Regions from separate parts of the Rothia sp. 11254D007BW genome, predicted to be linked through region 2. Evidence: riboswitches for the same ligand, from Rfam matches in the RefSeq annotation. Region 2 holds a riboswitch; each other region holds the start of a gene.
The links. Region 2 has a riboswitch for S-adenosylmethionine ahead of ACEE43_RS07250 (ABC transporter ATP-binding protein). Riboswitches for the same ligand answer to the same signal wherever they lie in the genome.
Positions count from the first base shown of each region.

Region 1: linked by a shared signal. The riboswitch ahead of ACEE43_RS05635 (O-acetylhomoserine aminocarboxypropyltransferase/cysteine synthase family protein) and the one ahead of ACEE43_RS07250 (ABC transporter ATP-binding protein) in region 2 are both predicted to bind S-adenosylmethionine.
Region 3: linked by a shared signal. The riboswitch ahead of ACEE43_RS06525 (nuclease PIN) and the one ahead of ACEE43_RS07250 (ABC transporter ATP-binding protein) in region 2 are both predicted to bind S-adenosylmethionine.

Region 1 covers NZ_JBPWPK010000001.1:1,258,395-1,262,514, forward strand. The annotation lists gene ACEE43_RS05635 (O-acetylhomoserine aminocarboxypropyltransferase/cysteine synthase family protein) at 15-1,361, opposite strand; SAM riboswitch class IV at 1,483-1,600, opposite strand; gene ACEE43_RS05640 (S9 family peptidase) at 1,742-3,922, shown strand; gene ACEE43_RS05645 (hypothetical protein) at 3,931-4,120, shown strand, end outside.
Region 2 covers NZ_JBPWPK010000001.1:1,616,054-1,620,173, reverse strand. The annotation lists gene ACEE43_RS07255 (aliphatic sulfonate ABC transporter substrate-binding protein) at 1-400, opposite strand, end outside; gene ACEE43_RS07250 (ABC transporter ATP-binding protein) at 409-1,215, opposite strand; SAM riboswitch class I at 1,221-1,315, opposite strand; SAM riboswitch class IV at 1,517-1,617, shown strand; gene ACEE43_RS07245 (LLM class flavin-dependent oxidoreductase) at 1,727-3,193, shown strand; gene cls (cardiolipin synthase) at 3,288-4,120, opposite strand, start outside.
Region 3 covers NZ_JBPWPK010000001.1:1,450,622-1,454,741, reverse strand. The annotation lists gene ACEE43_RS06530 (DEAD/DEAH box helicase) at 1-1,829, opposite strand, end outside; SAM riboswitch class IV at 1,980-2,107, shown strand; gene ACEE43_RS06525 (nuclease PIN) at 2,143-2,358, shown strand; gene ACEE43_RS06520 (plasmid stabilization protein) at 2,355-2,786, shown strand; gene ACEE43_RS06515 (SDR family NAD(P)-dependent oxidoreductase) at 2,916-3,689, opposite strand; gene ACEE43_RS06510 (cell division protein PerM) at 3,802-4,120, shown strand, end outside.

The DNA of each region.
Region 1 (4,120 bases), 360 kb from region 2:
TGGGCTACCTTTCCTTAGCGGATGGCGGTGAAGCCGAGTTCGAGGTCGGCGAGGATGTCGTCGATGTGTTCGATACCTACCGAGAGGCGGATGAAGGCGGGGTTGATGCCGATAGCTTCAAGCTCTTCGGTGGTGGACTGGCTGTGAGTAGTGGACGCCGGGTGTACGGCCAGCGAGCGCACGTCACCGATGTTGACCAGCAGGGAGTGGAGGGAGAGGGAGTCCACGAATTTCTGGGCGGTTTCGGCGTCGGCGTCCTTGAGGGTGAAGCCGAGGACGGCGCCAGCCCCCTTGGGCAGGTACTTTTGGGCCAGGTCGTAGTAGGGGGAATCAGGTAGACCGGAGTAGGTGACCGATTCGACTTGGGGGTGGTCCTTGAGGAACTGGGCAACCTTGAGGGCGTTCTCTACGTGGCGCTCGACGCGCAGGGAGAGGGTCTCAAGACCGATGGCAATATTGAAGGCGTTGGTCGGTGAGATGGATGAGCCGAGGTCGCGCAGCAGAGAGACGCGGGCTTTGAGGATGTAGGAGAGGTTGACCCCAAAAGCCCCATCTGCACCGAGATCACGGGCATAGACCAGGCCGTGGTAGCTTTCGTCGGGCTGGTTGAAGAGGGGGTACTTGTCGGGGTAAGCACCGTAGTCGAAGTTGCCGGAATCAACGATGACGCCGCCGACCGAGGTGCCGTGACCACCAAGGTACTTGGTGGCTGAGTGGACGACCACGTCAGCTCCGTGCTTGATGGGGTTGAGCAGGTAGGGGGTGGCAATGGTGTTATCGACGATGAGCGGTACCCCAGCCTCGTGAGCCACGGTCGAAACAGCCTCAATATCAAGCACATCGCCGCGGGGGTTAGGCAGGGTTTCTGCGTAGAAGGCCTTGGTGTTCTCGCGGGCGGCAGCTCGCCAGGATTCAGGGTCGGCGGGGTCATCGACGAAGGTGGTTTCAATACCCAGGTTCTTGAGGGTGTACTTGAGCAGGTTGAAGCTACCGCCGTAGAGGGAGGGGGAAGCAACAACGTGGTCACCGGCTCCTGCGATATTCAGAATCGCGAAGGTGGAGGCTGCCTGGCCACTGGCAAGGAGCAGAGCACCGACGCCACCTTCCAGGGCCGCGATGCGGTTTTCGACCGCTTCCTGGGTGGGATTGTTGATGCGGGAGTAGATGGGGCCCAGCTCGGAGAGGGCGAAGCGGCCTGCTGCCTGGGCGGAGTCCTTGAAGACAAAGGACGTGGTCTGGTAGATGGGCAGGGCGCGAGCGCCGGTTACCGCGTCGGGCTCCTGGCCCGCGTGAATCTGCTGGGTTTCGAACTTCCAGCCGGTGGGGTTTGAGGGGGTGGGAACGGTGTTCTCGGTGGTCATGCGGTTACTCCTTAATGAAGGTTTGTCTCAGTGTTTAGTTGAAACGGGCCGCATGCCGTATCTTCCGCCCGGGTAAGGAGGAAAAGAATCTGATGCCCTCGCAGAAGATAGAGGCACATCGGTCCCGCGCTTGCGTACCTGGTTCTCGGTGGGTACGCCAGGTCTTCACCCAGGGCACCCCACCGCGAGTGGAGGGTTGCCGACCAGCTAGCTGGGGCTTAGCGCTGGTTCTCTTGACCTGCCTCTAGTCTGGCTTGAGTGCCCGGGGAGCGTCAAGATGGGGCTCTAAAGTTTCAGCATGTGTCCTTGTATTGCATACGTTACGTTCTATGGCCGTCATTTAGAATGGTGGGAAGTGAGTTATTACGAAAGGGCTGACGATGTCTCTGACTCCTCCTCTTGCCAAGCGTGTCCCGGTTGAGCGTACCCATCACGGCGATATTTTTATTGATCACTATGAGTGGTTGCGTGATAAAGAGAGCGATGAGGTTCTAGAGCATCTGCGCGCTGAGAACGCCTTTACCGAGGCGGTCACTGAAGATCAGCAGCCCCTTCGCGATGCTATTTTTGAAGAGATTAAGGGGCGTACCCAGCTGACCGATATGTCGGTGCCCTCCCGCCGCGGGGCCTGGTGGTACTTTAACCGCACGGTTGCCGGTGAGCAGTACCCGGTCATGTGCCGCGTCCCTGCCCTGACCGAGGGCAGTGTGGAAGAGCGCTACCGGCCGCCGGTCGTCCGCCCCGGTGAACCACTCGACGGCGAGCAGGTGGTGCTGGACTGCAACGAGTTTGCCCGTGATATGGCCTTCTTCTCCCTGGGTTCCTTCCAGGTCACCCGCGACGGTTCCCTGCTGACCTTCGGTGTGGACGATTCAGGCGATGAGCGCTACACCCAGTACTTCAAGAACCTCGATACCGGTGAGATTCTGGAAGAGAAAATTGAGGACGTCTTTGCAGGGGCCTTCTTCGCCTCTGGAGCCAAGCACCTGATTTATTCGGTAGCCGATGAGTCCTGGCGCCCCTACGAAGTGCGCGCTCACGCCATTGGCACCAATGCCTCTGAAGATTTTGCCCTCTACCGCGAAGACGATAACGGCCTCTGGTTGGGTGCTGGGATGTCGTCCTCCCGTACCCACGTGGTCATTACCTCATCCAACTCTGAGTACTCAGAGACCCGCATTATCAACATTCATGAGCTTGGTCAGCTAGAACCCACCCTCATTATGAAGCGGGACGCCGGTATCGAGTACTCCACCGATATCATCGACGTGGAGGGCACCGGCTATCTGGTCATCGGCCATAACCACGAGGCCCCCAACGGTGAAATCGTACTGGCGCCCCTGCGGGAAGAGTACGTGCCCTTTGCCGATTTCAAGGCTAGCTGGATTCCCCTGGTTCCCCACCGCGAGGACGTCCGCCTAGAGGGTTTCAAGTTCTCCCGCAACCATCTTGTGCTCATGGCCCGCGAGAACACCACCGTCAAGGTATTCGTTGCACCGCGTACCGCTCTCGCTGAGCAGGCAGCTTCTGCCCACCCCCAGGGTATTGACCTCTACGAGCCCGGCGGCTTCACCGAAGAGCTCTACACGTCAGCCTTCTCCGGTGTGAACATCATGTCCCCGGTCATCCGCCTGAACTACACCTCCTACCTCACCCCCAGCAGCGTCTACGACTACTTCCCCGATACCGACGACCTCGTGTTGCGCCGCCGCACCCCCGTCATCGGCTACGAGCCCGAGAACTACACCGCCTACCGCATGTGGGCACCGGCAGCGGACGGAGCCATGATTCCGCTCTCCGTCATGCACCGCGCCGACCTCGATAAGGCCCAGGAAAACCCCGTGATTCAGTACGGCTACGGGTCCTATGAGTCCTCCATGGACCCCTATTTCTCCACCGCCCGCCTCAGCGTGCTGGACCGCGGCGTTATCTTCGTCGTTGCCCACATCCGCGGTGGCGGCGAAATGGGCCGCACCTGGTACACCGAGGGCAAGAAGCTGGCCAAGAAAAACACCTTCACCGACTTCGTCGACGCCACCGACTTCCTGGCCTCCCAGGCCTGGGTGGACGCTGCCCGTATCGGCATCATGGGTGGATCAGCCGGCGGCCTGCTCATGGGCGCCGTCGTCAACATGGCCCCCGAAAAATACGCGGCCTGCCTGGCCCAGGTCCCCTTCGTGGACGCCCTCACCACCATTCTCGACCCCAACCTGCCGCTCTCAGCCCTGGAATGGGAAGAATGGGGCAACCCCATCACCGACAAGGAGGTCTACGACTACATGAAGTCCTACACCCCCTACGAAAACATCCGCCCCGTCAAGTACCCGGCCATCGCAGCTGTTACCTCCCTCAACGACACCCGCGTCTTCTACGTCGAACCGGCCAAGTGGGTAGCAGCCCTGCGCGAAACCATCGACCCGACCTCCCCCACTCCCCTGCTCAAAATTGAGATGGACGGCGGCCACGGTGGCGGCTCAGGCCGCTACACCGCCTGGCGCGAAATCGCCTGGGACTATTCCTTCCTGCTCACCCACCTGGGTGCCACTAGCATCACGGAGTAAACCCGCTCATGCCCCCGTCCGCTGATCTAGTAGATCTCACCCCGCGCGTCCCCCACGAAATCCTGCTCTCCCTGCTGAACAAACCCCCTTACCGGGAAAAGTGGATGCGGCACGTGCAAAGACGCCGGGGTAACTCCATCAACCAACGAGCCGTAGCCACTTTTATCGCCTACGAGCTCTCGGACTATCTCGACCAAG
Region 2 (4,120 bases):
CGGTGCGGGTCACCAGAGCTGACCACTCGGGCTGGGAGTAGAGGTCAATCACCTGAATGGGGGAGCCGTTAGAGCGAGCCAGCAGGGCAGCTGAGCCCGCGGTGGAACCCACGTCAATCGCACCGGAGCGCAGGGCCTCATTGGCCTTGTTTGAACCGGCTGACTGAACCCACTCGACGTCCTTACCCTGCTCTTGTAGGGCGGTCTCAAGCCAGCCCTTTTCCTTGATAATCAGGGAGAGCGGGTTGTAGGTGGCGTAGTCGATGGTGACGGTGGCGTCGCCCGCTGCTGCAGAAGTATCGGCGGTAGAAGCGTTTTCTCCTGCCAGGCACCCGGTCAGTAGTAGGGTGCCGGTTGCGAGCAGGGCAGAAGTGGTGGTGAGACGAGAAATGAGTGACATGTATGTTCCTAGTGTTCTTCGACGCCGAGTTCGGCCAAAAGTTCTTTACGCAGGGTGGCAAGCGCCGGGTTACCGCGGTCGCGGGGGCGGTGGTCGGGCACATCGACGATACGGGCGATGGTCGCCGGTGCGGACGGCTCGGGCTTGCCCAGCACGATGACCCGGTCAGAGAGGTAGAGGGCTTCTTCTACATCGTGGGTGACCAGCAGAATAGTCGCCGGGTCCTGGGCGTGAATATCGAGCAGGAGGTCCTGCATGTTGATGCGGGTCAGGGCGTCCAGAGCGCCAAAGGGCTCATCCAAGAGTAGGACACCGGGGTTCCGCGCCAGCGCCCGGGCCAGGGAAGCGCGCTGGGCCATGCCACCGGAAATCTCGCGGGGGCGGTGCTGGGCATAGTCTGCCAGCCCCACGAGGTCTAGAAGCCGGGCAACCTGCTCGCGGGCGGCGTCCTTGGGTGTTCCCTTGGGCAACCCCAGGGCAACATTCTTCTCAACGGTTCGCCAGGGCAGCAGGCGGGGTTCCTGGAAGCCAATTGCCACGCGGGAGTCCAGGCCGCGTACCGGGCTGCCATCGATGGTGACGGTACCGGCGGTCGCTGCGCCCAGGCCCGCGGCAGCCCGTAAGAGGGTAGATTTGCCGCAACCGGAGGAGCCAATAATCGAGATAATCTCACCGGGGTAGGCGGTGAAGGAGACGTTTTCCAGGACGGTGCGGGTCTCGCCGCGCTCGCCGATGAAGGTTTTGCCGACGGCCTTGAAGTCAATGTCGCAGGCGGTGAGGGTGGTGGGGGTGCGTTCTAGCGTGGGTGCGCTCATGCTTTTCTCCATCGTCTCTTGGCGTTAGCACCGACCCCTGTAATGCGGGAGGTTGCTGCGACGTCGTTGAGCCAAGTCTCTCGGTCGCTCTGGATGGTTGACGCTCTCAACGCTAGGGGCCGGTGCCGCGGCCGGGCAAGAGTATGACGCGGTATTTCGCCTGGTTACGAGTGTGACGCAGTGGGTGAAACTGACCGGAACTCGCAGGTGAGCGTAACACTGCTCAACACGTGCCACAATGTGAAACGTAGCCTCAGATGCTTGCCTCTTGGCGGGCTGCGAGGGCTACACTAAATCTCAAGATCAAGAGTCCCAACGCGAAGCTCTGGCTAGTTGGGCGGCAACCCTCTCCCGTAGCGGGGTGCCCCAGATGAGGATCAGGCAGTAATGCAAGTACGGCGCAACCAGGCGCCACCTTCGCGAAGGCTCGGCGCCTTTTACTTTTGGGTAAGGACGCCGGTGGCAGCACGGGCGCGAGGGGCCAAGCACCACCTGTGAAAGGGCCCGGTTCATGACCGAGAAGAAGCGCATCGTCGTCAACGCCTTCGATATGACCACCACTAGCCACCAGAGCTTTGGCCTGTGGCGTCACCCCCGCAACCGTGCGGATGAGTACAACACCATCAAGTACTGGACCGACCTGGCTAAGGTCTGCGAGAAGGGTCTGTTCGACGCTGTCTTTATCGCTGACGTGGTGGGTGTCTACGATGTCTACAAGGATTCAGTAGCTCCCGTGCTGAAGGACGGCGCCCAGGTTCCTGTGGGTGACCCCTTCCTGCAGATTTCTGCTATGGCCGCTGTCACCGAGCACCTGGGCTTTGGCGTGACCGCCGCTGTGACCTACAACCAGCCCTACACTCTGGCCCGTTCCTACTCCACCCTGGATCACCTGACCGGCGGCCGTGTGGGCTTCAACGTGGTGACCTCTTACCTGCAGTCTGCTGCTGAGAACCAGGGTCTGCCCGGGCAGATTGAGCACGATGAGCGCTACGAGATTGCCGAAGAGTTCCTCGATGTCTGTTACAAGCTCTGGGAGGGCTCCTGGGAGGACGGCTCGGTACCCCGCGACCGCGAAAACGGTATCTTCGCTGACCCCTCGAAGGTGCACCCCATCCTGCACAAGGGCAAGTACTTCCAGGTTCCCGGCATCGCCCTGAGTGAACCTTCCCCCCAGCGCACCCCCGTGATTTTCCAGGCCGGTGCTTCGTCTCGCGGCCAGGCTTTCTCGGGCCAGCACGCCGAGGCTATCTTTATCACCGCCCTGCGTCCCCACCTGACCAAGGTTCTGACCGAGCGTATCCGTTCTGAGGCTGAAAAGGCCGGCCGCAAGCGCGATGACGTCAAGATCCTGGCTATGCTCTCCGTTGTTGTGGACGAGACTGACGAGAAGGCCCAGGCCAAGTACGCCGAGTACCTCAAGTACCAGAATGTTGAGGCTTCCCAGGGCATTATTGGCGGCTGGAGCGGCCTGGACCTGGATCAGTTCGATGAGGATGAGGCCCTCAAGTACGTTGAGACCGAGTCTATCCAGTCCTTCCTGACCCCCTTCACCCTGCAGGATAAGGAGAAGGAGTGGACCCGCAAGGACATCGCCGAGCACTGCGCTACCGGCGGTATGGGTGCGGTTCTGGTGGGCTCCCCCCAGACCGTTGCCGATGAGCTGGAGAAGTGGATTGACGAGGGCGGCCTGGATGGCATCAACCTGGCCTACCATGTTTCCCCCGGCTCCTTTGAGGACTTCGTTGAGTTCGTCGTCCCCGAGCTGCAGAAGCGCGGCCGCTACCGCACCGCCTATGAGGGTTCCACCCTGCGTGAGAGCCTCTTCGGTGAGGGCAACAAGTATGTGGACGAGCGCCACCCGGCTGCCAAGTACCGCGGCGCCTACGCGGGCAAGCCCTCTGCTGCTGACACCCCGGCTCGTGACTTCCTCAAGCTAGCGATTGAGAACGCGGAGAAGGCAGAGGCCGCAGGCCACTAGTTCTTCTGAGATAAGGACGCCGCCCCGCACCTTCCTGCCAACGGGCAGGGGAGTGCGGGGCGACGTCCTTATCTTCTTTATGCCGTGCCGACGGTTAGAGCAGGGCGCTCCACAGGCGACAGAGGTTTTCGGCAACCTTCTGGTGGTTGGGGCGGTTGACCCACTCGTCGTAGCGCAGGCGCTTGCAGCGGGAGATGTAGTCCCGGGCTACGCCTTCGAGTTCCTGCACCATAGCCTTGCCCACGATAAAAGTGGAGACCTCAAAGTTGAGGGCAAAGGAGCGGGGGTCCATGTTGGATGAGCCGATGAAGGTGATTTCGTCGTCCACAATCATGAACTTGGAGTGCAGCACGGTGGGGCCGGGGTACTGCTGAATGTTCACACCCGAGCGGAGCAGCTGCTCGTAGTAGGAGCGCTGCCCCATAATCGGCAGGAACTGGTCACCCTTCTCGCAGACAATCAGGGTCACGTCGATACCCGAGAGTGCCATGTTGGTCAGAGCCTGCAGCAGGGTTTCTTCGGGCACGAAGTAGGGGGAGCAGATGATGATGCGTTCTTCTGCGTTGTAAATCAGGTGGTTGATCAGGCGCAGGTTGTTTTCGGTTTCGAAACCGGGGCCAGAAGGCACGATTTGGGCGAGCGGACGCTGGCCTTCCTGCCCTGCCTCTTCGTTGGCTTCGATGTCGGCGTCGATTTCATCGAGCAGGAGTTCCTTGGTTTCGGCGTACCAGTCGGAGACAAAAACCGCGTTGAGCTCGTGCACCACGGGGCCGGTGCAGAAGAAGGAGAGGTCCTTCCACTCTAGGCCCTTTTTGATGTTGCCCTTGAGATTGTAGGTTCTATCGATAGCATTCTGGGAGCCGGAGAAAGCCAACTCGCCATCGATGACCACAATCTTGCGGTGGTTGCGCAGGTCGGGCCGCTGCC
Region 3 (4,120 bases), 170 kb from region 2:
TCGTCCACCGTCACGATGATTTCGGGGGCTTCGTCGAGCTCGCGGAATTCGGGGCGGGGCCCGGTCACATCAACGCGCACACCCTCAATCTGCTCGTAGTCGGGCAGGTAGGTTTCCAGCAGGGTGCGGGTGCCCCAGTTCTCGGTGTAGTGGCGTGTGAAGGGAATGCCCGGGCGGATCCTCTTGACCTCTTTGAGCACCCGGTACTCGTGGGCGGTATCGCGCACATCGGCCCGGTCTTCGCCGGGGTAGCCCAGGGCATCAAGCCTGAGAAAATCGCTGTCATCGCCGGTGGGGTTGACCGGGTATTCCCAGTGCCAGCCGGTGTGGGCGGTGAAGGGCGGGCCGGGTTCGTCAAAGTGCACAGAGAGCACGAGGGTGGGCATGCGGACGGCCGGTAGCTCCAGTTCCTCGCTGGCAGTTGAGACAGGCAGAGCCCGGGTGAGGGCGGGGTAGTAGTCGGCAAAAAAGGCGGGGACGTCGGCGGCCGGCACGGTCACCTGTTCCCCGGATACCAGGGACTCGGCAACCGCATCCAGCGGCTCAGCTAAGGGAATGAGTACCAGCTCCGAGTCGGCGGTGAGCCAGGAGGGGCGGTCATTGGGTGCTACATCGGCGGCCTGGGCCAGAGCCGAGGGCAGGGTGGACTCCCAGCGGGCTGCCGCTGCGGCTTTCACATAGGTTTCTTGGGCTGCCCCACCCAGGGCAATAAAGCCCTGGCGGTTATTGCCCAGCTTGTGGGTGAAACCAGCTGGCAGGGTGTAGGCTCCCCAGCGCAACAGGGGAGTCAGACGTAGGGCATCGGCGGACGACCCCCGCTCAGGGACCGGTTCAAGGGCCAATTCAACCTGGGGTGCGCTCGCGATGGTCAGACCGGTTTCTTTGCCGTCCAAGAGGACGGTCAAGCCCACCTCATCGGCAGATTCCAGCATCTGCCAGAGCAAGGACGAGTCCACATTCGAGATAGAAGCCCAATCGCGGTGGGAGGAGTAGATGGACTGGGACCCGCGAATGACCGCGTAAAACTCATTGAACCAGGCGGCGTGTTCGGGGAGCAGACCGGTTCCCGCCGACCCGGCGGCAGAGCCCGAGAACTTCTCCCAGCTCAAACCGCCCTTAATCCACTTGCCGCGGGCCCCCATCATCAGGGGCCGGGCCTCCAGCGAGACGCGAGGGGCCCCGCTATTTTTGGTCCATCCGTACTTACCGGGCACCACCAGGCGCAAATCAAGCGCACCGGTCACCCGGTGGTTGCGGCTGTCATAGCTGGGGCGGGCAGCAAGAGAATGAGCCAGAGAGCGTCGCCAGGCCGGCAGGGACTGCCCGACCCGAGCACCGGCGTCCGCCTGCTCCTCGGTACCGGCACTCGCCTGCTCGCCCCGGTGTTCCCTCAGCAGATCTGCAGCCCGCTGCAGGCCCACCGTATCGGCCATCTCCAGGATTTCCTGTACCTTCTCGTCGGCGCTCGCTGTGGTCTTCCAGGTACTTGAGGACGCCGTCATAGCCCGCTTAGCCTTGGCCGTACGGTCGATTGCGGTCAGCATCAGCGCCACCGCGTGTTTGCAGTTATGGGCCACCGGGCAGGAACAGGTCGCCGAAAAAGCATAGGAGCCCGCGGTGACCTCCGCGGGGAAGGCCACCCGCGCGGTGTAGGGGGCAGAACCAGAGCCAGCCACCTGCCCCTCCAGCACTCGCGACTGCTCGTCATAGGTGTAACGAATGACGTTACCCTCGCGCATATACCGCTGCCCCCGCGTGTAGGCACCAGAGCCCACCTGACGAATAATGGCGGGGGCTGTCACCGGGATTTCAGGGAAAGAAGTAGACACAGGCACACCTTCACAACAGAGCAAATACCTAGTCTTCTAGCGTATCGCACCGCCTTACCCACAGCGCCCACGGGCTGGTTCGTCACAGTAAGAAAAATTTCTGAGACCGGTGTTTACAGAAGCGCCAACAGCGAGTTATGCTTTTACCAGCTTCAAGAGATTCAACTGTCAAGCTCCGACTTTGGTTGAACGCCAACCCCATGTTCACGGGTGGCTCGGATGACGAAGCGGTCTGCATCGCGCATTTCGGCGCTGTTTGGTGCAGGCAAGAGCAAGTTTCGAAAGGAATGCGCACTTTACGCGCAACGACGGCATGTCAAACGCTCGACCTCACGCCCACCGTCCTCACATCACCGTTCAGAAGAATATCTCTGCTGCCTCTGTACCCGCCCGCGGCGGCTACACCGCAATGAGCATCCAGGACTACACCCGCATCTCCAACGAGCGCAGCGAATTCCTTAACTTCCTGCTGGCCCCCAACCCCAGCGGTATCCCTGCAACTGAGTACGGTGTTCTGAAAGCTGCATGAGCCAGGTAGGTCTGCTTCTCGATTCCGATGTCCTTGCTGAAATCCGCAAGGCCACCCCGCACCCGCAGGTAGTGAACTGCCTGCGCCGCCGCTCCTACCGCACCATGTATATCTCGGTGCTCAGCCTCGGTGAACTCAAGGGGCTTTACCCCTACCCAGAAACCGAACGCTGGCTCGCTGAGCTCATGGACCGCTTCGACTCTCACGTACTAGAAGTCGACGCGAAGGTATCACTGGAGTGGGCCGGACGCCACGCCGAGAAGCACCTCCACCTGGTGGGTGGGCAGCGCCCCGCCCCCCTCGCCACAGCAGCCCTTGAGGGCCTGATGGCTGCCACCGCGACCGTCCACCAGCTTGAGATTATTTCGAGCAAGGCCGAGATTTATAAGTCCTGGGGCGTCCCGGCGGTGGACCCTTGGGAAGACTAGACGTTATAGCTCTACTCCAGGGTTTTGCAGGCTCACAGCGAAGCTGCTGGCTCGGCGGCTGGCGTGAATCGCTTGTGAGCGAAGCGAACCGGCGAGAGGGTCGGCAGCGAGCGTGAGCCTGGAAAACCTTTAGTAATTTCGCGTCCGCGCTATCGCGGCTGCCACCAGCCGGTGGGGTAGCACCCGTGCGGCTGCGACCGTTAGTTTGTAGGGTAAGGACGGCACACAGATCGGCTTACCTGCCGTGACCGCAGCGATACCTTCGGCAACAACCCGTTGGGGGCTCAGCCACAAAAAGTTCGGTAGGCTGGGCTCACCCTGGCCCATAGCGTCATGGAAATCCGAGCGGGTTAGCCCCGGGCAGAGGGCCGTCACATGGATACCCCGGCCCGAATACTGTAGGTGGGCCGATTCTGAGGCCACCACCAGAAAACGTTTGACCGCCGAGTAGGTGCCTCCGGGGGTAAAAGCTGCCACCGAGGCGACGTTAATAATGCGACCCCGCCCGCGCGGCAGCATGGCAACAATCGCCGTGTGCATGAGCTGGAGCGGAACCCTAGCCAGCACGTCGACCTGGTCAAGGTGGCGTTCTACGGGTGCTGCATCAAAGCTCTTGCCGAGCCCGAAACCCGCATTATTGACCAGTATCTCAACGGGGTGCTCAACCTGCTGTAGGCGCTCAACCAGGCGGGTGACGTCCTGCTCCACCAGCAAATCGGCAGGGATTACCTCAATGTCTACCGAGAATCTGTCGCGCAGCTGGCCTGCTAGGTCTTCTAGAGTCTCGACCCGCCGGGCGGTGAGTACCAGGTTGTACCCGGCTGCTGCATACTGGCGGGCAAACTCGGCGCCTATACCTGCCGAAGCGCCGGTGATCATCACATACGAAGTTTCACTGCTCATGGCTCCCACTCTACAGCCGGGGCGAGCTGGGCCGGTTATCTTCACCGCACTCTTACCCTGTATACCGGAGCCATCAGGCACACAACAGAGAAACATGACATGATGAAAGACGATGAATACCACCGCTCACCCCAAACGTTCCCTCCCTATGCCCCTGTGGCTGCAGGGCTCAGTTGAACTTGCCCTCGTGGCGCTGGCCTCTTACCTCACCGTCGTCCTGCTTCTGGTGGCGGTCTGGTACACCAACGGCTTCAACAGCAGCGGTACCCTAGCCGGTGCTGTCTCTGTGGCCGGGCACCTGTGGCTACTGGTTCACGGCGTTCCCCTGAACATGAATATCCCTGAGCAGGGGGTCTTCTCAGCGGTGACCGGAACCATGAGCCTGGTACCCCTGGGCCTCACCCTAATCCCCCTAGCTCTCTGCTACCGCT